One region of the Pseudomonas sp. JV414 genome, then DNA from elsewhere that is predicted to be linked to it. Evidence: predicted binding sites of a transcription regulator. Region 1 holds the regulator's gene; the other holds the start of a gene.
What was found. The regulator FliA, encoded in region 1, starts transcription of late flagellar genes. The targets are predictions, from matches to a motif close to CTAAAGTTTNNNNNNNNNNNGCCGNTAA.
Positions count from the first base shown of each region.

Region 1 (14,627 bases):
GCACGTAGCTCGGAGCACCCGGGACCGGGGCGATTTCGGTGTAGCGCAGGACTTCCTGAACGCGCATCACGTTGATGCCGTAGGTTTCGTTGTCCAGCTTGAAGGTTACCCATTGCAGGATCGGATCTTCAGAACCTTTTGCATTCGTCGCTTGATTACTCATACCCTGACCCCTCGAAAAACCGCTTCTGGCGGTGTGTGTTCTGTTGGCGGCATTCAACAATGCCGTCGCATATTTGTTATGTCGGCAGCTATGTCGGTTTGTGTAGCGGCTTGATGCCGCCCATGTGCTTTACCCCGCCGCTGGCGATCAACTCGGCCAAGGCGGAAACGTCCAGCAGCGCACACATGTGCTCAATTACCGTGCCGGCGAGCCATGGCCGCTGACCTCGATGGCTTCTCCATTTGATTTCGTTCGGGTCCAGGCGCAACGAGCGGCTGACTTGATGCACCGCCAGCCCCCACTCGTAGCCCTGAACCGAAATAACGTATTGCAGGCCCTGGCGGAAATCATCGCGGTAGCGGTCCGGCATGACCCAGCGCGCGGTATCCAGCACTTTCAGGTTTCCGGCCTGGCTCGGCAGGATCCCGAGGAACCATTCCGGCTGACCGAACAACGGTGTCAGCTCGTGACCGGCCAGAGAATAAATCGAGCCCAGGCACACCAGCGGCACCGCCAGGGTCAACCCGGCGACGTCGAACAACAAGCACTCAAACGGCTCGGCAGCCCACGACGGACGACCGTCGGTTTCCACCGGTGGCGGCGTGTTGCTTGGCGGCAGATGAACTTCGACCAACGGCGGCACCAATGCTTGCAGCAGTGGTGCAATCGTCGACACGGGCGCCAGAATCGGTGCCGGTGCTTCGATAACAACCACCGGTGCTTTCACCACTGGCGCAACGATGGGTGCAGCAGCTACGGCCGGTTTCTGCGCATCACGGGCCTGTTCTTCAAGCACGGCGGCCTGGAACTCATCCAGCGCGGCCTCAACCTCGATAACCTCGATAACCTCGGGCAGCGCCTCGACTTCTGGCAGCAACTCTTCGGTCGCGTCTTGCAGCAAGCTGTCCAGATAAGACTGGAGGGCCAGTTGCGGACGCGAGGTGATCTTCACCGGCCGAGTCATGCGCACACCATCGTAGGAGCTGCCGCAGGCTGCGATCTTTTGATCTTGATCTTTTCAAGGACGCCAAAAAGCAGGATCAAAAGATCGCAGCCTGCGGCAGCTCCTACAGGGATTGAGTTCATCTCACGCCACCTGCGGAACAAGTTGCGCCGCCATCAGATGTTTGAGCAGTGCACGGTAAGCGAGAACGCCACGGCTCTTGCCGTCGAATTGCGAAGGCGTCAGCCCTGCCCGGCTCGCGTCACGCAAGCGGGTATCGATCGGGATGTAGCCTTGCCAGATTTCTTCCGGGTACTTGTCGCGCAGCACGCGAAGGGTGCCGAGGGACGCCTGGGTACGACGGTCGAAAAGGGTCGGCACGATGCTGAACGGCAGCGCCTGTTTGCGCGAGCGGTTGATCATCGCCAGGGTGTTGACCATGCGTTCCAGGCCTTTGACGGCCAGATGCTCGGTCTGCACCGGGATCACCAACTGCTGACTGGCCGCCAAGGCATTGACCATCAACACGCCGAGCAACGGCGGGCTGTCGATCACCGCGTAATCGAAGTCCTGCCAAAGTTGCGCCAGGCTCTTGGCGATCACCAGGCCCAAACCACTCTGGCCCGGCGACTGGCGCTCAAGGGTTGCCAGCGCGGTGCTCGATGGCAACAGGGAAATGCGCTCGTCACTGGTGGGCATCAGCAACTGACCGGGCAAGCCTTGGGGCACAATGCCCTTGTGCAGGAACAGGTCGTAACTGCTGTGTTCCAGGCTGTCGGGGTCGTAACCGAAGTAGCTGGTCATGGAGCCGTGGGGGTCGAGATCGACCACAACCACGCGCTTGCCCGCCTCAGCCAGCAAACCGGCTAAAGCGATGGAGGAAGTGGTTTTACCGACACCACCCTTTTGATTGGCGACTGCCCAGACTCTCATTCGGATTGTTCCTCCCGGTCGAAAAGGTCGACCGAGAAATAGCTCAACGTATTAATGCGGGTGACGGAGAATTGACGGCGCTCTCTCGTCCCGGCGACTTGACCGGGGTAGGTGCAGTTTGTGTGCCAGCCCGCTTCAACGCGGCATCCGGTTGTGCATGAGCCGTTCCGGTACCGGTGAGGCTGCGGCGTACATCGAGATTTCGTGAAACCACCAACACCACCCGACGGTTACGCGCCCGGCCTTCGGCGGTGGCGTTGTTGGCCACCGGCTGGAACTCGCCGTAACCCACCGACGCCAGACGACCGGGATTCACACCCTGCATCGCCAGCATGCGCACAATGCTTGCCGAACGGGCCGAGGACAGCTCCCAGTTGGTCGGGTATTGCGCGGTACGAATCGGCTGATCGTCGGTGAAGCCTTCGACGTGGATCGGGTTGTCGAACGGCCTGAGGATCGCGGCAACCTTGTCGATGATGTTGAACGCGATGTCGCTGGGCATGGCGTCGCCACTGCCGAACAACAGGCTGGAATTGAGTTCGATCTCGACCCACAACTCATTGCCGCGCACGGTCATCTGGTTGGAGCTGATCAAGTCGCCGAACGCCGCGCTGATGTCATCGGCAATACTTTTGAGCGGATCGCTGGCCCCGGCGATACCGGCATCGACCTGCTCGCTGTCCTTGACCAGCGGCTTGGCCGGAGTCACGGTCTTCGGTCGCTCTTCGCCGATAGGAATCGGCTTGAGGGCTCGATCGGAGTCAGTAAATACCCCGATCAACGCCTCGGAAATGATCTTGTACTTGCCTTCGTTGATCGAAGAAATCGAGTACATCACCACGAAGAAAGCGAACAGCAACGTGATGAAGTCGGCGTAGGAAACGAGCCAGCGTTCATGGTTTACGTGTTCTTCAGGTTGCCGACGACGAGCCATGAGGTTATTCCCTTAATCCATGAAGCCCTGAAGCTTCAACTCAATGGAGCGAGGGTTTTCACCTTCGGCGATCGACAAGATCCCTTCCAGCAACATCTCGCGATAACGCGACTGTCGCAACGCGATGGATTTGAGCTTGGCGGCAATCGGCAGCAACATCAGGTTGGCACTGGCCACGCCATAGATGGTGGCGACAAAGGCGACGGCAATACCGCTGCCCAGTTGCGACGGATCGGCCAGGTTGCCCATGACGTGGATCAGGCCCATCACCGCACCGATGATGCCGATGGTCGGCGCGTAGCCACCCATGCTTTCAAAGACTTTGGCGGCTTCGATGTCGCGGCTTTCCTGGGTGTAGAAATCCACTTCCAGAATGCTGCGAATCGCTTCCGGCTCGGCGCCGTCCACCAGCAGTTGCAGACCTTTGCGTGAGTAGCTGTCGGGTTCGGCGTCGGCCACCCCTTCCAGACCGAGCAAACCTTCCTTGCGTGCGGTCAGGCTCCAATTCACTACGCGATCGATGCCGCCGGCCAAGTCCACGCGCGGTGGAAACAGGATCCAGGCGAGAATCTGCATGGCGCGCTTGAAGGCGCTCATCGGCGATTGCAGTAGCGAAGCACCAATGGTCCCACCGAGTACGATCAACGCTGCCGGGCCGTTGGCCAGCGCACCGAGATGACCGCCTTCAAGGTAGTTGCCGCCAATAATGGCGACGAACGCCATGATGATCCCGATAAGGCTTAATACATCCATCAGATACACGCCTCGACCAGGTGACGGCCGATATCGTCCAGGCTGTACACCGCGTCCGCGAGTTCAGCTTTGACGATGGCCATCGGCATGCCGTAGATCACGCAGCTGGCTTCATCCTGAGCCCAGATCGCACTGCCGCCCTGCTTGAGCAGACGTGCGCCTTCGCGACCGTCCGCGCCCATGCCGGTGAGTACCACCGCCAGAACTTTGTCGCCGTAGGATTTGGCTGCGGAACCGAAGGTGATGTCCACGCACGGTTTGTAGTTCAAACGCTCGTCGCCCGGCAGGATTTTCACCGCGCCACGGCCGTCGATCATCATTTGCTTGCCACCCGGAGCCAACAGCGCCAGGCCCGGACGCAGGATGTCGCCATCCTCGGCTTCCTTGACGCTGATGCGGCACAGTTTGTCCAGACGCTCGGCGAAAGCCTTGGTGAAGGCTGCCGGCATGTGCTGGATCAACACGATCGGTGCCGGGAAGTTGCCCGGCAACTGCGTCAGAACCCGTTGCAGGGCAACCGGGCCACCAGTGGACGTACCGATGGCAACCAGTTTGTAGGCTTTGCGTTTCGGCGCTGGCGACGATGGAGTCGCTGCATGGGTGCGAGCCGGAGCCGGAATCGGTGCCGGTGCCGGACGCGCAGGCGCGCTGCTACCGTAGCTGTTGACGCTCGAAGGCGCAGGCGTCGGGGCTGGCGCAGCCACCGGGGCCGGGGCGCTGTAAGTGCTGGCGCGACGATTACTGCGCGAGATGCTGAGAATCTTCTCGCACAGCAGTTGCTTGACCTTCTCCGGGTTACGGGAGATGTCTTCGAAATTCTTCGGCAGGAAGTCCACCGCACCGGCGTCCAGCGCATCGAGGGTGACCCGCGCGCCTTCGTGAGTCAGCGAGGAGAACATCAACACCGGGGTCGGGCAGCGCTGCATGATGTGCCGCACTGCGGTGATGCCATCCATCATCGGCATCTCGTAGTCCATGGTGATCACGTCTGGCTTGAGGGCCAGCGCCTGATCGATCGCCTCTTTGCCGTTGGTCGCCGTACCGACGACCTGGATATTCGAATCCGCTGAAAGAATTTCCGAGACGCGGCGGCGGAAAAACCCCGAATCGTCCACCACCAGGACTTTGACTGCCATAAACACTCCGTTAGACGGGGCGAGGCTCAGTCGCCCCGCTCCCCCAGAATCAAATACGCCGTGCGGCGTAACGCTTGAGCATGCTCGGAACATCGAGAATCAGCGCAATGCGGCCGTCACCGGTGATGGTGGCGCCGGACATGCCGGGGGTTCCCTGGAGCATTTTGCCCAATGGCTTGATGACCACTTCTTCCTGGCCCACCAGTTGGTCGACGACGAAGCCGATCCGCTGAGTGCCCACCGAAAGGATCACCACATGGCCTTCGCGCTGCTCTTCGTGAGCGGCGGAGCTGACCAGCCAGCGCTTGAGGTAGAACAGAGGCAGCGCCTTGTCCCGCACGATCACCACTTCCTGGCCGTCCACCACGTTGGTGCGCGACAGGTCGAGGTGGAAGATCTCGTTGACGTTCACCAGCGGGAACGCGAACGCCTGGTTGCCGAGCATGACCATCAGCGTCGGCATGATCGCCAGGGTCAACGGGACCTTGATGACGATCTTCGAGCCCTTGCCCTTGGTCGAGTAGATATTGATGGTACCGTTGAGCTGGGCGATCTTGGTTTTCACCACGTCCATGCCCACTCCGCGCCCGGAGACGTCGGAAATTTCGGTTTTGGTCGAGAAACCCGGAGCGAAGATCAGGTTGAAGCAATCCGACTCGCTGAGACGGTCCGCCGCATCCTTGTCCATCAGGCCTTTCTTCACGGCGATACCGCGCAGAACATCAGCGTCCATGCCTTTGCCATCATCGGAGATGGACAGCAGGATGTGGTCGCCTTCCTGTTCCGCGGACAGGATCACCTTGCCGCTGCGAGGTTTACCCATCGCTTCGCGCTCAGCTGGCTCTTCGATACCGTGGTCGACCGAGTTGCGCACCAAGTGGACCAGCGGGTCGGCCAGGGCCTCGACGAGGTTCTTGTCGAGGTCGGTTTCTTCGCCGACCAGCTCCAGGTTGATCTCTTTCTTGAGCTGGCGAGCCAGGTCACGAACCAGACGCGGGAAGCGCCCGAAGACTTTCTTGATCGGCTGCATCCGGGTCTTCATGACCGCGGTTTGCAGGTCGGCCGTGACCACGTCGAGGTTCGACACGGCCTTGGACATGGCTTCGTCGCCGCTGTTGAGGCCCAGACGGACCAGGCGATTACGCACCAATACCAGCTCGCCGACCATGTTCATGATTTCGTCGAGACGCGCGGTATCGACCCGCACGGTGGTCTCGGCTTCGCTGGCCGGTTTTTCTGGTGGTGGCGCAGACGGGGCACGGGCCGGGGCCGGTGCAGCAGCGGCGGCCGATTTCGGCACTTCGGCTTTTGGCTCGGGCGCTTTGGTCACAGGTTTCGCAGCTGGTGCCGGCGCCTTGGCGACAGGAGCAGAAACCACTGCGCCAGTGCCAACCTCGGTGAACTTGCCTTTACCATGCAATTCGTCGAGCAGTGATTCGAATTCGTGGTCCGAGATCAGATCGCCGCCGGCCGCTTTAGCGGTTGGCGCAGCCGGAGCTGGTACGGCGGCAATCGCCGACTCCAGCGCATCGACGGCAAAGTTGCCCTTGCCGTGCAGCTGATCGAGCAGTGCTTCGAACTCGTCGTCGGTGATGTCGGAGCTGTCGCCTGCCGCTTTCGGGGCAGCCGGTGCGGCTGGCGCAGCCACCGCATCGACGGCGAACTGGCCTTTGCCGTGCAGTTGATCGAGCAACGACTCGAACTCGGCATCGGTGATTTCATCGCTGGCCGAGGCATCGCTGGTCGGCACTGGCGCAGCCGCTGGAGCCTCGGCTTGAGCCTTGACGGCGTTCAGCGAGTCCAGCAGCTGTTCAAATTCGTTATCCGTGATGTCGCCCGATTCTTCAGCGGCAGGTTCTTCCACTACCTCGGCGACCGGTGCCGATTCATCGGCGGTTTGCGGCTCGGCCAGACGGGCCAACGCTGCAAGCAATTCTGGAGTGGCAGCCGTGATCGGGCCGCGTTCGCGGACTTCGCTGAACATGCTGTTCACCGCGTCCAGTGCTTCGAGAACCACGTCCATCAGTTCCGAGTCGACGCGTCGTTCACCCTTGCGCAGGATGTCGAACACGTTCTCGGCGATGTGACAGCACTCCACCAACTCGTTGAGCTGGAGGAAGCCGGCGCCCCCTTTTACAGTGTGAAAACCGCGAAAAATTGCATTGAGCAAATCCGCATCATCCGGTCGGCTTTCAAGCTCGACCAGCTGTTCGGACAGTTGCTCTAGAATCTCGCCGGCCTCAACCAGGAAATCCTGAAGGATCTCTTCATCGGCGCCGAAGCTCATTAAGGGGGTGCTCCTGAGGTCTAAAAACCTAAAAAACCTAAAATGCTAAAACTCTAAAATCCTAGGCTGGATAACAAATCGTCCACATCGTCCTGACCGGACACAACGTCTTCTCTTTTATCGGCATGAATCTGCGGACCTTCACCCTGAGAGAGATGTTTTTGTGGATCTTTTTCAGCCAGCATCGCATCACGGTCATGTTCGATACCCGCAAAGCGGTCTACCTGGCTGGCCATGAGCACGAGCTTGAGCAGATTGCTTTCAACTTCGGTGACCAACTGGGTCACGCGTTTGATCACCTGACCGGTGAGGTCCTGGTAATCCTGGGCCAGCAGAATGTCGTTGAGATTGCTCGACACGACGCGGTTATCTTCGCTGCTGCGTGTCAGGAAACCGTCGACGCGCCTGGCCAGTTCGCGGAACTCTTCAGCCCCGACTTCGCGACGCATGAACCGTCCCCAATCCGTGCTCAGCGTCTGAGCTTCGTCGCTCAGGCTGTTGATCAGCGGCGTGGCGTTTTCCACCAGATCCATGGTGCGGTTCGCCGCGGCCTCGGTCAGCTTGACCACATAACCCAGGCGCTCGGTGGCATCCGTGATCTGAGACACTTCCTCGGCTTGCGGCATGTGCGGGTCAATCTGGAAATTGACGATCGCGCTATGCAGCTCGCGGGTGAGCTTGCCTACTTCCTGGTACAGGCCGCGGTCACGGGTCTGGTTGAGCTCATGGATCAGTTGCACAGCGTCGCCGAACCTGCCTTTTTCAAGGCTCTCGACCAGTTCGACCGCGTGTTTTTTCAGGGTCGACTCGAAATCGCCCTGTGAAGATTCTTTATGCTCCATAGCTCCCCCGTGGCGCAGTACATCAACCGATGCGTTCGAAAATCTTCTCGATTTTTTCTTTCAACGCCTGGGCTGTGAAGGGTTTGACCACATAGCCATTAACACCGGCCTGGGCCGCTTCGATGATTTGCTCGCGCTTGGCTTCAGCGGTCACCATCAGCACCGGCAGGTGCTTGAGCTTTTCATCGGCGCGCACGTGACGCAGCAGATCGATACCGGTCATGCCAGGCATGTTCCAGTCCGTTACCAGAAAGTCGATGCTCCCACTGTTGAGAACCGGGATGGCAGTGGTGCCATCGTCAGCCTCGACCGTGTTGGTGAACCCAAGGTCACGCAACAGGTTTTTTATGATCCGCCGCATCGTTGAGAAGTCATCAACGATGAGGATTTTCATGTTCTTGTCCAATTCGACCTCCAAGCAGTCTTAAACGCGCCCAGCACCTGGACGCGCCATTTCAATCAATCCGGCAAAGCACTCAATGACTGTCTGGAGCACAACAGATCGAGACCGATGCAGTTCAACACCACACCAGCTCCATTCGCAGTGTCCCCACACTGCCTTCAGCGCGCTCGCCACTCCCCCAAACGCCCCCGCAAACGGGCCGCGCACTGGCTGTGTAACTGGCTGACCCGCGATTCGCTGACCCCCAGGACCTCACCGATTTCCTTGAGATTCAACTCTTCGTCGTAGTACAGCGCCAACACCAGTCGCTCACGCTCCGGCAAATTGGCAATCGCGTCCGCCAGCGCCGCCTGGAAGCGTTCATCTTCCAGATCGCGTGACGGCTCGAGATGAGCACTGGCGCCATCCTCATGCAGCCCTTCGTGTTCGCCGTCCTGCAACAGATCGTCGAAACTGAATAAGCGGCTACCGAGGGTGTCGTTCAAAATCCCGTAATAATCGTCGAGACTCAATTGGAGTTCGGCCGCAACCTCATGATCTTTAGCGTCACGACCGGTTTTAGCTTCAATCGAGCGAATCGCGTCGCTGACCATGCGGGTATTGCGGTGAACCGAACGTGGCGCCCAGTCCCCCTTGCGCACTTCATCGAGCATCGCGCCGCGGATTCGAATGCCCGCGTACGTCTCGAAACTCGCGCCTTTGCTGGCGTCGTATTTGGTTGATACTTCAAGCAGGCCGATCATCCCGGCCTGGATCAGGTCTTCGACCTGGACACTGGCCGGCAAACGCGCCAGCAAGTGGTAGGCAATGCGTTTGACCAGTGGCGCGTAACGCTCGATCAGCTCGTACTGCGCGTCACGTGCCGACTTCTTGTAGAGGTTGTAGCCACTGGCTGTCATAGGACGGGTCCTGCCGTTTGTTGCACGAGGCGTTCGACGAAAAACTCCAGGTGCCCGCGTGGGTTGGCCGGCAGTGGCCAGGTATCGACCTTCTGCGCAATGGCCTTGAACGCCAGGGCGCACTTGGAACGCGGGAAGGCTTCGTAGACGGCACGCTGTTTCTGCACGGCCTTGCGCACGCTTTCGTCGTAAGGCACCGCACCGACATATTGCAAGGCGACGTCGAGGAAACGATCCGTGACCTTGGTCAACTTGGCGAACAGGTTACGGCCTTCCTGCGGGCTTTGCGCCATGTTGGCCAGGACGCGGAAACGATTCATGCCGTAGTCGCGATTCAGCAGTTTGATCAGTGCGTAGGCGTCGGTGATCGAGGTCGGCTCGTCACACACCACCAGCAAGACTTCTTGCGCTGCGCGGACGAAACTGACTACCGAGTCACCAATGCCCGCAGCGGTGTCGATCACCAATACGTCGAGGTTGTCGCCGATGTCGCTGAAGGCCTGGATCAGGCCGGCATGCTGGGCCGGGCTCAGATGAACCATGCTCTGGGTGCCGGATGCGGCCGGGACGATGCGGATACCGCCGGGCCCTTGCAACAGTACGTCGCGCAGCTCACAGCGGCCTTCGATCACGTCGGCCAGGGTACGTTTGGGTGTCAGCCCCAGCAGGACGTCGACGTTCGCCAGCCCCAGATCGGCATCCAGCAGCATGACGCGCCGGCCGAGTTCAGCTAGAGCCAGGGACAAGTTCACTGACACGTTAGTCTTCCCGACGCCACCTTTGCCGCCGGTCACCGCGATCACCTGTACGGGATGCATGCTGCCCATGTTATTTCTTTACCTTGTCTTGCATAGACGGAGGCCACATTACTGGCTGCGCGTTCAGCGACTGAACAATGCATGGCCGACCATCGATGTAGGTACAAAAAATGTTCATTAATACCTCAGCCAACCTGCTTGGTCGGGCTGTGGTAAATATCAGCGAACATATCAGCCATGGCTTCTTCGCTGGGTTCTTCCTGCATTTGCACGCTAACGGCGCGGCTGACCAACTGATGACGACGCGGCAGATGTAAATCATCCGGAATCCGCGGGCCATCGGTCAGGTAAGCCACCGGCAATTCATGACTGATGGCCAGGCTCAACACCTCACCCAAGCTTGCCGTTTCATCCAGTTTAGTCAGGATGCAGCCGGCAAGGCCGCAACGTTTGTAACTGTGGTAAGCGGCGGTTAGAACCTGTTTCTGGCTGGTGGTTGCCAAGACCAGATAATTTTTTGATTTGATGCCGCGTCCGGCCAGGCTTTCGAGCTGCATGCGCAGTGCCGGATCGCTGGCCTGCAGGCCGGCGGTATCGATCAGCACCACGCGTTTGCGCAGCAAGGGCTCCAGCGCCTGCACCAGGGATTGACCTGGGTCGACGTGGGTGACCGACACGTTGAGGATGCGGCCCAGGGTCTTGAGCTGTTCCTGAGCGCCGATGCGGTAGCTGTCCATGCTCACCAGCGCGATGTTCTGCGCGCCGTACTTGAGCACGTAACGGGCCGCCAGCTTGGCCAGCGTGGTGGTCTTGCCCATGCCGGCCGGGCCGACCATGGCAATCACACCGCCCTCTTCCAAGGGCTCGACTTCCGGGGTGGCGATCATCCGCGCCAGGTGCGCGAGCAACATGCGCCAGGCCTGACGGGGTTCTTCAATGTCAGTAATCAGCGCCAGCAGATCGCGCGACAACGGGCCGGACAGGCCGATGCGTTGCAAGCGGCGCCAGAGGTTGGCCTGGGCCGGACGGCTGCCTTGTAGCTGATTCCAGGCCAGCGAGCCAAGTTGCACTTCCATCAGTTCACGCAGGCTGTTGAGCTCGAAACGCATCGAGTCGAACGCACGCGGATCGACGCCGGTCGCTGCGGCAGGCGCAGGTGCCGAGCGCCGAGGCTCGGCCAGTGTCGATTCAATCAGCGGCTCGGCGGCGGTCAACGGCAGGCCGGCGAACAACTGTCGATTGGTGCTCTTGTCGCTCTCGCCATCGCCACGCAGACTCAGTTCGGCCTGGGCGGTGACGATCCGCGACTGGGTCTTGCGCAGCTCGTCCTCGAGTTCCATGTTCGGAACACGCGGGGCCAGCGCCGACAATTTGTAATCCAGGGCAGCCGTCAGCTCGACACCGCCGGCGATCCGGCGATTGCCAATGATGGCGGCATCTGCGCCCAGCTCATCACGAACCAGTTTCATGGCCTGACGCATATCGGCGGCGAAAAAACGCTTAACTTGCATAAACCACTACCTCAGCCGTTGGGCCCTACTGTCGCAACGATGGTCACTTGCTTGTTGTCAGGGATTTCCTGGTAAGCCAACACATGCAAACCCGGGACTGCCAGTCGGCCGAATCGCGAGAGCATCGCGCGAACCGGACCGGCCACCAGCAGAATCACCGGTTGACCTTGCATTTCCTGACGCTGCGCCGCTTCGATCAACGAGCGTTGCAGTTTCTCTGCCATGCTTGGCTCCAGCAGAACGCCCTCTTCCGAGCCTTGTCCTGCCTTCTGAAGACTATTGAGCAATATTTGTTCCAACCTTGGCTCCAAGGTGATCACAGGCAGCTCCGACTCAGTGCCTACAATGCTTTGCACGATTGCACGGGATACGCCGACGCGCACCGCGGCCACCAAAGCGGCAGTATCTTGACTCTTGGCGGCGTTGTTCGCGATGGCTTCGGCGATGCTGCGAATGTCCCGTACCGGCACCTGTTCAGCCAGCAATGCCTGCAAGACCTTGAGCAACTGCGACAGAGAAACCACCCCCGGCACCAGCTCTTCGGCCAGTTTCGGTGAGCTTTTGGCCAGCAATTGCATGAGTTGCTGGACTTCTTCGTGGCCAATCAGCTCGCTGGAGTGTTTGTACAAAATCTGGTTCAAGTGGGTTGCCACTACCGTACTGGCATCGACCACGGTGTAACCGAGGGATTGCGCCTGGGCACGCTGGCTGATTTCGATCCAGACCGCCTCCAGACCAAAAGCCGGATCTTTGGCGGTAATGCCGTTGAGCGTGCCGTAGACCTGCCCCGGGTTGATCGCCAGTTCGCGGTCCGGGTAAATCTCGGCCTCGGCCAGGATCACGCCCATCAGGGTCAGGCGGTAGGCGCTTGGCGCCAGGTCGAGGTTGTCACGGATATGCACAGTCGGCATCAAGAAACCCAGGTCCTGGGAGAGCTTTTTACGCACACCCTTGATCCGTGCCAGCAACTGCCCCCCCTGATTGCGATCCACCAGCGGGATCAGGCGGTAGCCGACTTCCAGGCCGATCATGTCGATCGGGGTCACGTCGTCCCATCCGAGCTCCTTGGTTTCCTGGGCGCGGGCCGGCGATGGCAGCAATTCCTGTTGACGCTTGACCTCTTGCAGGGCCTGAACCTTGACCACGTTCTGCTTCTTCCAGAACAGGTAAGCGCCGCCAGCCGCCAGGGCTGCCATGCTCAGAAAAGAAAAGTGCGGCATGCCCGGCACCAGGCCCATCACCGCCATCAAGCCAGCAGCCACGGCCAGGGCTTTCGGTGAAGCGAACATCTGACGATTGATCTGCTTGCCCATGTCTTCCGAACCGGAAGCACGGGTCACCATAATCGCAGCGGCAGTCGACAACAGCAGTGATGGCAATTGCGCCACCAAACCGTCACCGATGGTCAACAAGGCGTAAACCCGACCGGCATCGCCAAAGGTCATGCCGTGCTGGAAGATACCGACCGCCATGCCGCCGATCAGGTTGATGAACAGAATCAGCAGGCCGGCGATGGCGTCACCGCGAACGAATTTGCTGGCACCGTCCATCGAGCCGTAGAACTCGGCTTCCTGGGCCACTTCCATCCGGCGCAGTTTCGCCTGGTTCTGATCGATCAGGCCGGCGTTCAAGTCGGCATCGATCGCCATCTGTTTGCCGGGCATTGCATCGAGGGTGAAACGCGCGCTCACCTCGGAAATCCGCCCCGCACCCTTGGTCACTACGACGAAGTTGATGATCATCAAAATCGCGAAAACCACGATACCAACCACGTAGTTACCGCCGATCACCACTTCACCGAAGGCCTGGATCACCTTACCGGCAGCGGCATGGCCGTCCTGACCGTGGAGCATCACCACCCGTGTCGAGGCCACGTTCAGCGCCAGTCGCAGCAACGTCGCCACCAGCAGAATGGTCGGGAACACCGCAAAATCCAACGGCCGCAAGGCGTACACGCAGACCAGCAATACGACGATGGACAAGGCAATGTTGAACGTAAAAAACACGTCCAGCAGGAACGGCGGCACCGGCAACATCATCATGGCCAGCATGACCAGCAGCAACAGCGGCACACCCAGATTGCCCCGACTGAGGTCGGCAACGTTTGTGCGTGCAGTGTTGATTAACTGAGAGCGATCCACCGGTTTTCCCCGTTCCTTTAAAGCAAACTTTTGACGCCTGAAACAGGCGCAGGGCGGCTACTGCAAGAAGCCTTCCAACTTTTTGCAGGCCGCCGAAAGAGTTTGAGAAACGCTCTGAAACAGGATCGCCGCGGACGGACTCAGGTTGCAATCCTGATGTCGTTGGCGCTGATTTTTCCGAAGGCGAGCTGATGACCGCGCATGTAAAGCATCCCGCGATTCATCGGTGCGCCGTCGACCTCCACCAGATCCTCATACACATACCCCAACGTCAGGACATGACCGGGCGCCCTCTCCAGCCGCGTATGCCCTTGCATCAAGCCAAGCCCCCAAAAAAAACTGACTACAGGCAGATCGCCGATCACAATTTCCCGCTTACGATCTGACCAGCGAAAATACTGCCCGCAGGTAATAAAAATATCATTGCCTACCACCTCGAACGTGGGCTTCGCATAACGCCGCGCAAGGCTGCCCTCCGTCCATTGATCGAAGTAATTGCCCGCCCAGCTGAAAACTTCGCATAGCCGCTCAAAAGAGTGGATTTTCCCGGCAGCATCACTGAAATAGTTGTACCAAAGATGGTAGGCAAGCCCGCCCAGTTCAGGACGAATAGCATTGATGAAGGAGTCGAGATAGCCAGGAATGGCTGCATTGGCCGCAACCTTGAAAGCCTCAAAGTCCAGTAGCAATTTGAACTTGATCGTGTAACCGATGGCGCCTTCTTCCAGTCGATGCTCAACGTTGCCCGATACGAACTTGAGCCCCATTCCCTCCAGCCGCGTGTACTGATTTTCCATGATGCCGCCCCTGCCGTGATCACCCTGAACAGGGCGAAATAGTCAGGCTTATCAGACACACCATTTTCATCGCCGCCTACTGTCATAACTGATAGGTAAACAAGCAAATAGCGACCACTCATCGGCA
Region 1 is NZ_VYKC01000022.1:42,138-56,764, reverse strand. Features, by position in the region: gene F6R97_RS24190 (chemotaxis protein CheW) at 1-163, opposite strand, end outside; gene F6R97_RS24185 (CheW domain-containing protein) at 252-1,127, opposite strand; gene F6R97_RS24180 (ParA family protein) at 1,251-2,039, opposite strand; gene motD (flagellar motor protein MotD) at 2,083-2,973, opposite strand; gene F6R97_RS24170 (flagellar motor protein) at 2,986-3,726, opposite strand; gene F6R97_RS24165 (chemotaxis response regulator protein-glutamate methylesterase) at 3,726-4,862, opposite strand; gene F6R97_RS24160 (chemotaxis protein CheA) at 4,912-7,149, opposite strand; gene F6R97_RS24155 (protein phosphatase CheZ) at 7,203-7,991, opposite strand; gene F6R97_RS24150 (chemotaxis response regulator CheY) at 8,014-8,385, opposite strand; gene fliA (RNA polymerase sigma factor FliA) at 8,553-9,293, opposite strand; gene fleN (flagellar synthesis regulator FleN) at 9,290-10,120, opposite strand; gene flhF (flagellar biosynthesis protein FlhF) at 10,237-11,562, opposite strand; gene flhA (flagellar biosynthesis protein FlhA) at 11,574-13,703, opposite strand; gene F6R97_RS24125 (hypothetical protein) at 13,844-14,500, opposite strand.

Region 2 (14,627 bases), on a different contig from region 1:
CCGGCTCGCCTTCGAAGAAGTTTGGAGAGATCCGATTGCCATTGCGCTGATGGATCGTGCCGTCGGCCGGGACACCGCCGTGATAGCCGCCGTCGGGGTCGTGTTGCAGATAGGCTTGCAGCGCCAACGAGGTATCTTCGGTGAAATCGATGCTCACCGTCGGCGCCAGGGCGAAGCGCTTTTCCTTATTGTGGTCGAACTGTGTGTCGGACTGATCCGCCAACCCTGTCAGGCGATAGGCAATGCGCTTGTCATCATCCACCGGCCCGCTGAAGTCGAAACCCATGCCGCGCTGGCCTTGGGTGCCCACCGTGGCCTGAACCTGATGATAGGGCTCATACAACGGTTTCTTGCTGGTCAACGCCACCAGCCCGCCCGGCGAGCTGCGACCATAGAGCACCGACGACGGACCTTTGAGAATATCGACTCGTTCGAGGAAATACGGGTCCACCTGCATGGTGCTGTAGGTGCCGCTGTCGCCCATGGATTTGAGGCCGTCGAGATAAATGTTATCCACCGAGCCGTCGTTGAAACCGCGCATCGCCACGTAGTCATACCGGTGGGTCGCGCCGTAAGGGTTGGTCAGCACGCCCGGGGTGTAGCGCATCGCCTGGGACACGGTTTGCGAGCCTTGGTCGTCCATTTGCTCGCGGGTCACCACGGACACGCTTTGCGAGGTTTCCAGCAGCGCGGTACTGGTCTTGGTGGCGATCTGGCTGTGCGTTGCGTTGTAGCCATCCATGCTGCCCAGCGCGTTACCCAGGGCGAAGCCTTTGATGTCGGTGGTGGGTAGCGCCAGGGCTTCGGTTTCAGCGACGGGCCGCAGCACATAGCTGCTGCCATCCTGACTGACGGCCACAAGCCCTGTGCCGTTGAGCAAATGACTCAACGCCTGATCCGCCGAATAGTCGCCCTGTAATCCCGGCGACTGGAGGCTCTGGGTTTGAGCCGGAGTCGTCGACAGCGTGATGCCCGCCTGACGGGCGAATTGGTTGAGCACGTCGCTCAAGGGGCCGGCGGCAATGTTGTAGCGGTGGCTAGTGGCTTCGCTGCCCTGGGCTGCAACGCCAAGTGTCGGCAGCAGGCCGACACCCAATGCGGTCGAGAACAGCGCCGCGCGGATGGCGTGGCGCAAGACGCCTGATTCCGCGGCGAAATGGAGAGGGTTCTTACTGATGGCGCGCACAGTCATTGTAGGTTTCCGTAGGAAGTCGCTGAAGGCAGAGTTGAAGTGCTTACTGACTAAGCCGGACTTGTTCGGAAAACCCGCCAAAAATAATTCAGGCCTGTCGCTCCAGCGTCACCCACCAGCGAGTGCGATAGCGCAGTTGCACTGGCAGGGTGTGCGGCAGGATGGCCAGCAGTTTGTCGGTGTCTTCGAGGCGGAAAACCCCGGACAGCCGCAAGTGGGCAATGTCCGCCGCGCAGGTCAGATAGCCGGGACGGTAACGTCCGACTTCATTAATGAAATCCCCGAGGCGCATGTTGCGGGTGACGATCAGGCCGTCGACCCAAGCGCCGGCATCCATGTCTTGAGGCGGTGCCAACTGTGCGCGACTGTGATCGATCAGATAACTCTGCCCGGCCTGCACCTGAATCGGCAGGCCATCAGCCGCCCGTGGCGAACGGATCGCGACCGTGCCGCTGGTGACGCTCAGCCGCGTGCAGTCGGTGTCCTGACGAACGATGAAGCGCGCCGCCACACTTTCGAACACGCCGTGACGGCTTTGCACTCGCAACGGTCGATCAAACGAAACCCCTTCACTTGCCCCACCGCACGTCACGATGATTTCGCCGCGAGTCAGTTTGATCAGGCGCTGCTGCACGGTGTAGTCCAGATCCACTGCGCTGGCGGTATTGAGCTCCAGGCGGGTGCCATCCGGTAACTGGAAACTGCGTCGCTCACCCGTGGCGGTGGCGAAGTCGGCGGTCCACTGTTGCCAGCCGACCGCATCCTTGCCCAGCCACGCCGCCGAACCCATCAGCAATGCTCCCGACAACAGCTTCAACGCCTGGCGCCGCCCGAGTCCCTTTGCACTGTTTTCCAAAGTGTTGAAAGCGACTTGAGCGCCAGGCACCGCGCGCAAATTACTGCTCAACTCGGCTTGCAGGGACTGCACCCGTTGCCAGGCCAGTTCATGCTCACGGTGTTCCGCGCGCCAAACGTCGCATTGCTGGCGTAGTCTGGAATTGGTCGCGTTGTTACGCAGACGCAGCAACCAATGGATAGCTTGTTTAACCACCTGCTGATGGGGCTCGCCACGGCGGTTCAGCGCTGAGTTATCCACAGGCATCACGCTTCATACCGCAGCACGTAGCAGTGATACAGCGCATCGGCCACATAACGTTCCACTGAGCGTAGGGATAATCCCATATGTTCGGCGATCTGCTTGTGGGTAAGTCCTTCGCACTGGGCCAGTAGAAATGCCTGACGCACTTTCGGCTTCAGGCCTTCAAGCATGCGGGCGATGCTTTCCAGCAATTCGAGCACCAATGCCCGTGCCTCGGCGCTCGGGGTTTCGGCCTCGGGCAAATGGGCGATGGTTTCCAGGTACGCCCGCTCGATTTCCTCACGGCGCCAATGGTCGATCACCAGGCCGCGGGCGATGGTTCGCAGAAAGGCGCGGGGGGCCTTGAGTTCCAGGCGTTCGGTTCTTTGCAACAGACGGACGAACGTGTCCTGAGCCAGATCCGCCGCATCGGCCGCATTGCCCAATCGCGCACGCAGCCACGTGTTGAGCCAACCGTGATGACTGCTGTAAAGCGCCTGTACTGCAAACTCAGGTGAAGACATGAACGCGACAGCCCGACGTCACAAATGATAATTAGTCGCATTGTCATCAAGGGTCGAAAAATTTGCAACTGCCGTTCGAGCAATCGTCAGTAAACACTGCTACTCGGGGGGCTCTAGCATGCCGTTCGGCGGGTATCTGACGGGTTTCGTACAAATCCCTAAGATTTCTCCCACTCGTGCCGACAGCCTTGGTGAGACATGCGCGCACCAAAGTAGAGCGGCTACAGAATGCCGTCTGCGCTGTTACATGGAATGTTGCAACCCGGAACGCATCCCCATTTTTTGCATAAGAAGTCCCATGAAATGAATCTAAAGTTCAGCCATAAAATCCTGCTGGCCGCTTCAGGCGTCGTGGTGCTGGCTTTTGCGTTGTTCACTTTGTACAACGACTATCTGCAGCGAAACACCATCCGACAAAACCTCGAGTCTTCCGTTGAGCAATCCGGCGAGCTGACCGCCAGCAGCGTGCAGAACTGGATGAGCGGCCGCGTGCTGGTCCTGGAAAACCTCGCGCAGAACGTCGCTCATCAAGGCGCCAATGCCGATTTGCCGGGGCTGGTCGATCAACCCGCCCTCACCTCGAACTTCCAGTTCACCTACGTCGGGCAGGCCAATGGTGTGTTCACCCAGCGCCCTGACGCGAAGATGCCGGACGGCTACGATCCGCGTCAGCGCCCTTGGTACAAACAAGCCGTGGTCGCCGACAAGACCATGCTGACCCCGCCTTACATGGCATCGGTCGGCGGGTTGGTGGTGACCATCGCCATGCCGGTGAAAAAGCAAGGCGAACTGCTGGGCGTCGTCGGCGGCGACCTGAGTCTGGAAACTCTGGTGAAGATCATCAACTCGGTGGACTTCGGTGGCATCGGTCACGCGTTCCTCGTCAGCGCCGACGGTCAGGTGATCGTCAGCCCGGACAAGGATCAGGTGATGAAGAACCTGAAAGACATCTATCCGGGTTCCAGCGTCCGAATCGGGAAAGGCATCCAGGAAGTAGAACTGAACAAGCAGGACCGCATTCTCTCGTTCACGCCGGTGAGTGGTTTGCCGAATGCCGAGTGGTACATCGGTTTGTCGATCGACAAGGCCAAGGCCTATGCACCACTGAGCCAGTTCCGCACCTCGGCGCTGATCGCGATGTTTATCGCCGTGACCGCCATTGCAGTGCTGCTGAGTCTGCTGATCAACGTGCTGATGCGTCCGCTGACCACGATGGGTCGTGCGATGCAGGACATCGCTCAGGGCGAGGGCGACCTGACCCGTCGCCTGGTCGTAGAAAGCAAAGATGAGTTCGGCGAGTTGGGCGGTTCATTCAACCAATTCGTGGAGCGGATTCACGCGTCGATTTCCGAAGTGTCCTCGGCGACCCGTCAGGTTCATGATCTGTCGCAACGGGTAATGGCATCGTCCAACGCTTCGATCATTGGCTCCGACGAACAAAGTGCCCGCACCAATAGCGTGGCCGCGGCGATCAACCAATTGGGCGCCGCCACCCAGGAAATTGCCCGCAACGCCGCCGATGCTTCGCAACACGCCAGCGGCGCGAGCGAGCAGGCTGATGACGGTCGGCAGGTGGTGGAAAAAACCATCCTGGCCATGACTGAGCTGTCGCAGAAGATCAGCCTGTCCTGCACGCAGATCGAAACCCTGAACGCGAGCACCGACAACATCGGCCACATTCTCGATGTGATCAAAGGCATCTCCCAGCAGACCAATTTGCTGGCGCTCAACGCGGCCATCGAAGCGGCCCGTGCCGGTGAGGCCGGTCGTGGTTTTGCGGTGGTGGCGGACGAGGTGCGTAACCTTGCTCATCGCACTCAGGAATCGGCGGAAGAGATCCACAAGATGATCAGCTCGCTGCAGATCGGTTCTCGCGAAGCGGTGACCACCATGAATGCCAGTCAGGTTTCCAGCGAGCAGAGCGTCGAAGTGGCGAACCAGGCCGGCCTGCGCCTGGTCAGCGTGACTCAGCGCATCGGCGAAATCGACGGCATGAACCAATCGGTGGCCGCGGCGACCGAAGAGCAGACTGCCGTGGTTGAGACCCTCAACGTCGACGTCAACCAGATCAACCTGTTGAACCAGCAGAGCGTGGCCAACCTCAATGAAACATTGAAGGATTGCGATGCGTTGTCCCAGCAGGCCAATCGGTTGAAGCAACTGGTTGATAGCTTCAAGATTTGATCAAGGTCAGTTGAACCGCGTTATCGTTCAATCGCGGGCAAGCCCGCTCCCACAGGGGATGTGTGTAAGACACAAACCATGTGGGAGCGGGCTTGCCCGCGATAGCGGTAGATCAGTCACCGCTGGAACGAAGCTTTACACAAACAGCTTCAACACATTCCCCATCGCATCATCGGCAAACCCCTGAACGAAATCCTTGAACCCCGGCAGTGCCTCTGCACCGCCCTGGGCCGGTTCGGCGATGATGGTCCAGGTCGCCCGCGACTTGCTCGCCCCCAAGGATTCAACACTCATCGCCGCCCACAAATTGGCCACGCCCAGCGTGTTGTAGATCGTCGTCCAGGTCATGTTCAGCGCCTGGTCGTCCCGGGAGTTGAGTTGCTCGACCACCAGGTTGCCGTCCTTGAAGAACTTCTTGCGCAGCGACGACACGCCTTCACCGGTCATCTCGATGTGCGACAGCGCCGGAATGAATTGATCGAAGCCGGCAAAGTTACCGACTACCGCCCAGACTTGCGTCGCATCGGCCGGTACTTCCACCGAAGACACGACGTGGCAGCCGTGAGGGTTTTTGATCAGGGTATCGGGTTGCAGAGTATTCATGGTTTTGCTCCGTGCAGGGTTAGGGTGAATCAGATGAAGTTGATTTCTTTGAGGTAATCGCAGCCGCGTCGCAGCAGCGCCGGGGATTTTTCCGGGTAGTGCGCGCCCATCTGCCGTACGCCGGCCTGGGCGTTGTCATGGCCGATCATCGAGATGTCGCCGATGTCTTCTTCGAAGCCGTTGAGGTAGAAGCCCAGCACGCCAAACAGCGCGTTATCACTGTCGACGCGACCCAGTTGCTGCTGCCAGTCGGCGACGCTGACCATGGCGAACTCCCGACCAGCCTCGCGAAATGACGCCACGTAGCAATCCCAGCTCAGGGGCTCGGGGTTGTGCAGGTTGAACACCGCTTTTTCGGCTTGGTAACGGCTGGCGTGGAAGGCAATGAAACGGGCGAGGAAATCCACCGGCATCAGGTCGAAATTCAGCGCGAACTCCGGCACCTGGCCGAGCTGGATCGAGCCCTTGAGCATCAGCATCAAGCGATTCTTGTGAGGCTGGCAGACACCGGTGAGGCTGTTGAAACTGATGTTGCCGGGGCGATAAAGATTGACCCGCACCCCACGCTCCCGCGCTCGTTCGAGGATCCGCTCGCCGACCCATTTGGACAGGTTGTAGCCGTTCTTGATGTAGATCGGCGGTGTTTGCGCGGCGGGCAATTCCAGGACCCGGCCATCGTCGGAAATCGTGCTGGACGCCGAGAGCGTCGAGACGAAGTTGAAGATCTTTTTGCTGTGCCCTTCACACAAACGCAGGCACTCGAAAATCGGCTCGACGTTGTCCCGCGCCAACGACTCGTAATCGAGGACGTGATTGACGTTGGCGGCGTTGTGCACCAATGCGCCGAACTCGCGATCCAGCCGTGCGTAAACATCTTCGCTGAGCCCCAGTTGCGGACGAGTGATGTCCGCCGCGTAAACCCGCACCCGGCTCAGGTCCAGATGCTCCAGACGGTTCTCCCGCAACGCCTGAGCAAAGCGTTGCGCCGCCGATTGCCCGCCGCCATCGCGCACCAGGCACGCTACTTCGCTGGCGCCCCAGGCCAGCAGCGCTTCGACGATATGAACACCGACAAAGCTGTTGGCGCCGGTGACGATCACCTTGTGCACATCGCCCATTCGGCTGACCGGCAACGGATGGATATTCAGTTCCCGGAAGGCATCGGCCAGGGCTTTTTCGCTCAGCACTTCTTCGGTCCCGGAGCCGCGGACCAAGGTCGCCAGCTTTGCAATTGTCGGCAGCTCGATGAAGCGGTTGATCGAGATGCTGCGGCCGAATTCCTCACGCAAACGCAGCAACATGCGCGACAGCAGGATCGAGTGCCCGCCGAGATTGAAGAAGCTTTCATCGGTGGAAATATCGCTGGCGGGCAGTTCCAGCAGTTCGGCCCAGATCTCCAGCAATAGCGCTTCATCAGCGCTGGCTGGCAAACGCCGTTGGCTGTTTTCGGTCACGTTGACGGGCAGTTCCAGCAGCGCTTTGCGGTCGACCTTGCCATTGCTGGCGAACGGCATGCTCCCCAGTTCGGTCCATGCGGTCGGCTGCATGTAGTCCGGCAGAAACTGCATCGCGTGGGCTTTCAAGGCTTCGCGAGCAGCACCGGGTCGCTCTTCCTGAGGCTGCGCGAGAAAGGCCAGAATCCGTCGATGACGATCGATAACCACCGCCACCTGACGGTACAGCTGACTGTCGCGAAGGCAGCGTTCGATCTCTTCCGGCTCGACCCGAAAGCCGCGAATCTTCACCTGATTGTCTCGCCGTCCGCACAGCTCGATACCGTCGCAGGTCCATTTGGCCATGTCGCCAGTGCGATACGCGCGCAAGCTCTGGCCGTTCGGCAGGTTCAGGTTCAGATAACGTTCGGCCGTCTGCTGCGGGTTGTTCAGGTAACCCAGACATACCCCTGGGCCGACGATGTACAACTCACCGACGGTTTGCTCGGCCACCGGTTGAAAGTCCTCATCGAGGATCAGCACCTGACTGTTGGCAATCGGTGCACCGAGGGTCCGGTTGTTGTCGCCGGTGCACAGCTGCCGCGCGGTGATCAGCACCGTGGCTTCGGTCGGGCCGTAGAGGTTGTAGAGATTGCCTTGGCGGGTCAGTTGCTCGATCACATAAGGTTCGCAGACATCACCACCGGTCATCACATGATCGAGGATTTGCAACTGATCCAGCGGCAGGATGCTCAACAGCGCCGGCGGCAAAAAGGCATGGCTGAGTCGTTGGTGGCGGATCAGCTCGACCAGTTGCAACGGATCTCGACGTTGGTCTTCGTTGGGCACGATCAGCTCGGCGCCCTGAAGCAGTGTCGGGAAAATATCGATCAGCGATGAGTCGAAACTCAACGATGAAAACTGCAACGCCCGACTCTGTTCGGTCAGCTGCACGTAGTCGGCGTACCACGCGGTGAAGTGCGCGAGGTTGGCCTGGCTGAGCAACACACCTTTGGGGTGGCCCGTGGTGCCCGAGGTATAGAGCGCCATGCACGGCGCGTCGAGATCAGGTCGTTGGCGCATCAAGGGTTGATCGAGATTCACATCGCCGATGTCGATGCGGCTGATGTCCAGCCCCGGCATCGTCTCGCTGAGCGGATGTTCTCCGTCATGCAGCAACAACACCGCCCCGGCGTTTTGCAGAATGTACTGCTGACGTTGCAGCGGATGGCTTGGCTCCAGCGGCAAGTACACCGCGCCGCTGCCCAGGACCGCCAGAATTCCCGCATACAACGCGCTGCATTTTGGCAGGCAGATCCCGACCACCAACGGTCCTTGATGCTGATCGAGCAATGGTTGCAAACGCTGCTGGATGGCGCGGCTGTGGGCGTGCAATTGCCGATAGCTCAGCGAAATGCCGGCGATGTTCAGCGCTGGCCGCTCGGCAGACTGGATGAAGCGCTGTTCAAGACGCTCGATCATCGGGATCTGGCCGAGTTGCAGCAGCCATGGTTCCGCCGTGGTGTTGAGCTGATGGACGTAGGCCAGACGCTCTAAAAACAGCAGATTTTCCACCTGCTCGAAGTGCGCGGAAGCCATCGGTTCTGCCTGCAAGAAATAATCGGCATCCCGGGAGAAGCGGCTGACCAGCAACGCCACGTGATCGACCAGTTCGGCCACCCCTCGCAGGCGCAATGCCTGGCCGTTACCGGACAGTTCTTCGGCGACTGGCACGCGACTTGGGTGCATCGAGTTGTACGTGCACAACAGGTCCAATGCAGGCAGGCCAGAGACGCCCGGTATGCCGATACCCAGCTGCAGCGTCAGGCGTGGTGCATCGCCGAAGTGCTGAAACGGCAGGCTCGCATCGTCGATCAGCAAATCAAACGTGCTTGGCGGCAGCGCCTCCAGATTCGCCAGCCGCGCCAGTGAATGACCGTGTTGTTCGAGTTCCAGCGCCAGGTCGGTCAGGGCCTGGCTTTGCCCAATGAGCAAAATATCGAGACGTCTCATGATGTTCTCCTCGTTAAACCAGGTAGTCGCTCAGGGTGCTTTGCACGCACGGTGAATCGAGCAGCGAACTGCTGCGGAAAAACCGCACGATGTTGGCGACCAGCGGGTGATGGCGATTGATCGGGAAGGCCAGCCCCGACACTTCGCTCTTGAGTGCCCGACGCGCCACATCACTGATCTGCAAGGCGTCGATCAAGCGGAAGTCGAAGGACTTCTGGATGTCGTTGGTCAGGTAATGACCGATGAACACCGGGAGGATTTGCGCGATGCACTGGCGATCGTCTTCGCTCGCGGTGTGCCAATAGATACGTACCAAGCGCGCCCAGAACCCGGAGTGACGGCCCTCGTCGAGCAAGTGGTCGGCCATCAGGCCCTTGATCGACTGCTTGACCGTGTCGTCCTTGGCGAACGCCGCGACATCGCCGGTCACGGTGTTCTCGGCGATGGCCACGCAGATCAGCTCCACGGCGCTGCGCAGGTGTTCCGGTGCGAGTGCCACGGCCGCCGGGATGGCACGGCTCAGTTCGATTTCATCCGGCAGCCCGATCGGCGTGATACCGGTCATGGCGACGGTTTGCTGCATGAAATCCATGGCCACCAGCGCGTGATAATCCTCGTCCACCACCACGGTCATGGCGTCGTAGCGACAGGCAAACGGGAACGCCACGCTGAAGCGGTTCTTGGCGATGCTGCGGGCGGTCTTGTCGACGATCTCGGTTTCGAAAATCACCACGTCGTTGATGAATTTGTAGAGCGTCTGCACCAAGGCAAAGTCCCGTTGTTCCGGGCATTCGCGCAGGAAGGTTTCACTCAGCACCAGCGGCTGACGGCTCAGCGGATAGATCAGTTTGTCGTCGTTTTCCAGTACGCGCCGGGGACGGGTGCGAATGGTCGCGCGGCTCTCCCAGGCATCGGCGAAGGATTGGTAGTCGGCGGCGTTCATGCGTTCACCTCCGCCACCGGTTCGCTCATGCTCAGGCGCAAACCGTCCCACAGGGCGATGCGGCTTTCCACGGCGGCAATGGCGCTGGCGTAGACGTCTTCTTCGCGCTGTGGATCGCCATCGACCAGGCGGGCGAGGAGTCTTTCCGCCGCCGGGCCGTGGTCTTCGGAATCGACTTCGATGTGCCGTTCCAGGTAGTAACGGAAGGTCGGCGCCTGTTCGATGCCGATACCCCAGTCGTCGAGAATCCGCTGGAACATCTGCGGAATCACACTCTCGCGGCCATGCAGAAACGCCGCCGCCACACTGTGCCCCGGCGCATGCAACGCGGTGTGCAAGGTGTGGCGCACGAACTGCGCGGCCGCCGGGTCGACGTCCACGCTTTGCAGTGCCACGTCATAGCTCACGCCTTCTTTTTGCAGCGCCACGAAGCGTTCGACGGCGGCCGTGCTGGCACCGACTTCGCGCATCGCATCCAGGTACAACTCGAAATGGCTGTAGTGACCTTGGGCGGGACGATCATCAGACTCTTCACCGAGCACGATTTCGTTGATCAACCGCGCAGCCTGAGGATCTCGCGGAGGCAGCCAGGGCAGTTGAACGCAGGTCAGTTCCTGTTGCAGGCGCTTGGTCAGCGACATGAAATCCCACACCGCAAACACATGGGTTTCCATGAAACGTTGAAGGACCGATAACGAATGTATTTCAGAGAAGATCGGGTGCGCACTAAGTTCTGCTTTTTTCTGATTGAGACGATCTTTAGTCGGTTTCATGAACGAGCCTATAAGTGATCTTGAATACCGTTGAGGGTGGTGTTTATCAATAAGTGACGGTTGCTTGAAGTTTCTTATTGGCGAACAGGGGCCTCAATTGAATTGATGTTTTTCAGGTGTGTAATCACTAAGTAGTACGTGGCGCCCAGTGTTTGTGGGCAGCGGAGAAAAACTAATACACGAATAAAGTGCCCGGCAAGTCATTTTTTAATTAATTTAAAGTTTAACTTTCTCGGGTGCGACAAGTTCCAATAAAACTTTTGCATTAAGTTTTATTTGGGCGTAGTTGCTCCTTTCAGCTTATATGGGCCAAAATTTAAATAAAGAGTGAATGCCTCACTCAAAGCAACTTTTTACTGGGTTCGTTAATGTGATCTGAGGGGGTGGAAGTTGGCTGGGAATGACGCCGGTTCTTCCTTTCCCGTGGCAAGACTCCTTCCGTAGGTTCTTGATGCGTCGACTGCTCCGTGGTGCGATGCGTCGTCCGTCATTATTCGTTGGCAGCTCAAGAGTGAGCGTAATTCACGGCAGTCGCTATCACCCCTGCATGATCTGATAGGTGCAATTGTCGGGTTTAAGGGGGCAAGAGCTTTGGGGCGGGGGCAGGAAGTCGCTGCACACCGGTCCGGTGTGAACGAAAGGGGGATTTGTAAGCAGATTTGTTCGTCGAGTAATCCAGGTGCGGATCAGCTCAATGTCGCGGCAAGCGAAAGCGAGCCGCTTATTGGGCTCGCTCGGGACTGTCGTTGCGGATTACTTCGAGGTTTTCCTGCGCTGCGGTTCAGCGCTTTCGAGGTAGCGCGTGATGACTTCGACACCCCGGTTGAGGTGGTTTTCGAGCAACGTCACCGAGCGCTCGATGTCCCGCTCTTCGGCGGCGCGCAATAACGCTCGGTGATCTTCCTGGGACAGTTTGCCCAGGCCCATGGCTTCCAGGTTGAAGCGCAGGAAGCGCTCCTCTTCGTTCAACCCGTCTTCGACGAGTCTGAGCAACCGCTGGTTGGGAGCCTTGTTGTAAAGCGCCATGTGGAACAGGCGATTGAGACGGCCGATCTCGGTGTAATCGTGTTCCGTTTCCAGCTCGTCGATATAGCGCGCTGCCTGTTCGAAATCAGCGGCTTCAAGCAGAGGGATCGACCGACGCAGGGCTTCGGACTCCAGCAAAATTCGCAGCTCATAGGTTTCTGCCGCGTCGCCTTGGACCAACGGTGCAACCACAGCACCTTTATGGGCGATCACGTTGAGCAGCGATTGCGCTTCGAGCTGGCGCAAGGCTTCGCGCACCGGCATGCGGCTGACGCCGAACAGGTCGGCGAGGTCTTGTTGACGCAGGGCAATGCCGCAAGGAATGCGACCGTCGAGAATCGCCGCGCGTAGGGTTTCTTCGATCACCGAACGTGCCAGGTGGGCGGGAATCGGTCCATTGACCTTGATACTGCTGAGAGGGTTGGGCTTCTGTGTCACAACAAACGCACCCTGTTTGGCTGAAATACTTGGATCCAAATGGACACTAGTGACTGCTTGACTGGTTGTCAAACAGGCAAAGGATCGCATTACCTTAAAGTCTAGCGTGCCGACGGTGATCTCACCGTGCCATTGTCTTTTACCGGGCTAACCTGCACCATCACCCGACTTCCACCTGCCTACCCTGGATGCCTCGCATTGGCGGTACGTTTCGCGATCCCTCGGACTTTGCGCTGGCTAGGCTGCGCACTGCTGCTGGCCGGCGTCATGCTGGGCGGGCTGCATGCCGACTGGGATTTTTCGCTGATCAGTCGCCGCGCGCAGGCATTGTACGGACCTTTGGGTGAAGGGCAGCAGCGCATCGATGCCTGGCAGCAGTTGCTGGCCACGCAAAAGCAGATTGGCGAGCTGGAACAGCTCAACGTGGTTAACCGGTTCTTCAACAAGCAGATGCGTTATGAAGAAGACATCGACCTGTGGCACGAGGTCGATTATTGGGAAACGCCGATCGAAGCCTTGTGGAAAGGCGCCGGTGATTGCGAAGACTACGCTATCGCCAAGTATTTCAGCCTGCGCCATCTCGGTGTCTCCAGTGACAAGCTGCGCATCACCTACGTCAAGGCTTTGCGCCTGAACCGTGCGCACATGGTGCTGACCTATTACTCGAGCCCCGAGGCCATGCCTTTGGTGCTCGACAGCCTGATCGACGCGATCAAGCCTGCCAGCCAGCGAACCGACTTGCTGCCGGTCTACTCTTTCAATGCCGAAGGGTTGTGGTTGCCGGGTGCCAAGGGCAACAAAAAGGTTGGAGACACCAAACGCCTGTCCCGCTGGCAGGGTGTGTTGAAGAAAATGCAGGCCGAAGGTTTCCCGGTCGAGACGACTAACTAGGAGCACGCGCTCAGATGTCTTTGTTCAAACAGCTGTTGATCGCTATCTGTCTGTTCCTGGTGGTCGCCTTCACCGGCAGCTTCATGGTCAGTCTGGAAAGCTCGCGTACCCAGTACGTCAACCAGTTGCGCTCCCATGCCCAAGACGCCGCGACAGCGTTGGCGTTGTCCCTGACGCCGAACATCGACGACCCGGCGATGGTCGAGTTGCTGGTCAGTTCGATTTTCGACAGCGGTTATTACGCGAGCATCCGTGTGGTCGATCTGGCCAACGACAAGACGATTGTCGAGCGCAGCGGCATCCCGGCAGTTACCAACGTGCCGGACTGGTTCGTCAACCTGATCGGCCTGGAACCGGCCGGTGGCGACGCCCTTGTCAGCCGTGGCTGGGAGCAGGCCGCGCGGGTCGAGGTGGTCAGCCATCCGATGTTCGCGTTGGCCAAGTTGTGGCAGAGCGCGTTGGGCAGCCTCGGCTGGTTACTGATCTGCGGCGCAGTGAGTGCAGTGCTGGGCGCGCTGTTGCTGCGCCGGCAACTGAAGCCGCTGGATTACATGGTCAAGCAATCCCATGCCATTGCTCGCCGCGAATTCCTCAGCCTGCCGGAACTGCCACGCACCCCGGAACTGCGCCGGGTGGTGCAGGCGATGAACCAGATGGTCGAGAAGCTCAAGGCGCTGTTCCAGGAGCAGGCCGAACGCAGTGAAAAACTGCGGGCCGAATCCTATCAGGACAACCTGACTGGCCTGGCCAACCGGCGTTATTTCGAAATGCAATTGAACGCCCGAGTGAGCAATCCTGAGCAGGCCAGCTCCGGCTATTTGCTGTTGTTGCGGGTGAAGGATTTGGCCGGGCTGAACCAGCGACTGGGTGGTCAGCGTACCGATGAATTGTTGAAAGCGGTGGGCGAGCAGTTGTCCCGTGAGTGCGCCAAGTACCCGGAAACCCAGAACCTCGTCACGCGCATTCGTGGCGGTGAATTCGCCGTGCTGGCACCGGGGCTGGTGCGCGAAGAAGCGCTGCAACTGGCGAGCAATCTCGACAGTGCTCTGGCGAGCCTGCATGCAACGGGCGCCACGGACGTGGCTTCGGTGGCTTCGATCGGGCTGGCGCCGTTTGCCCATGGCGACTTGCCGCAAGCGGTGATCGGGTTGGCGGATCAGGCACTGGCCCAGGCGGAAAGTCAGGGCGAGCCGAGTTGGGCGTGCCTTGATCAGGGCGCACCTGCCCGGGTTGGCGACGATCATCATGCCTGGCACACATTGCTGGATCAGGCGTTGGATCAGCAGCGTTTCGAGCTGTACTTCCAGCCGGTGGTGGCCAGCCACGACACGCAGGTGGTGCTGCATTACAAAGTGCTGTCGCGCCTGCTCGACGAGCAGGACCAGACCATTCCCGCCGGGCGTTTCCTGCCCTGGCTCGAGCGTTTCGGCTGGACCGCGCGGCTGGACCGGTTGATGCTGGAACGGGTGCTCGAGCAGATGGCCGACCACGAAGAGTCGCTGGCGCTGAACCTGTCTTCGGCGACACTG
Region 2 is NZ_VYKC01000010.1:8,375-23,001, reverse strand. Features, by position in the region: gene F6R97_RS13780 (TonB-dependent siderophore receptor) at 1-1,192, opposite strand, end outside; gene F6R97_RS13775 (FecR domain-containing protein) at 1,281-2,294, opposite strand; gene F6R97_RS13770 (sigma-70 family RNA polymerase sigma factor) at 2,294-2,794, opposite strand; gene F6R97_RS13765 (methyl-accepting chemotaxis protein) at 3,098-4,978, shown strand; gene F6R97_RS13760 (SRPBCC family protein) at 5,114-5,581, opposite strand; gene F6R97_RS13755 (non-ribosomal peptide synthetase) at 5,611-9,027, opposite strand; gene F6R97_RS13750 (diiron oxygenase) at 9,041-9,970, opposite strand; gene F6R97_RS13745 (DUF3050 domain-containing protein) at 9,967-10,743, opposite strand; gene F6R97_RS13740 (GntR family transcriptional regulator) at 11,497-12,207, opposite strand; gene lapG (cysteine protease LapG) at 12,406-13,098, shown strand; gene lapD (cyclic di-GMP receptor LapD) at 13,113-14,627, shown strand, end outside.
Region 2: the regulator FliA is predicted to act here: its motif matches at 2,953-2,980, upstream of F6R97_RS13765 (methyl-accepting chemotaxis protein).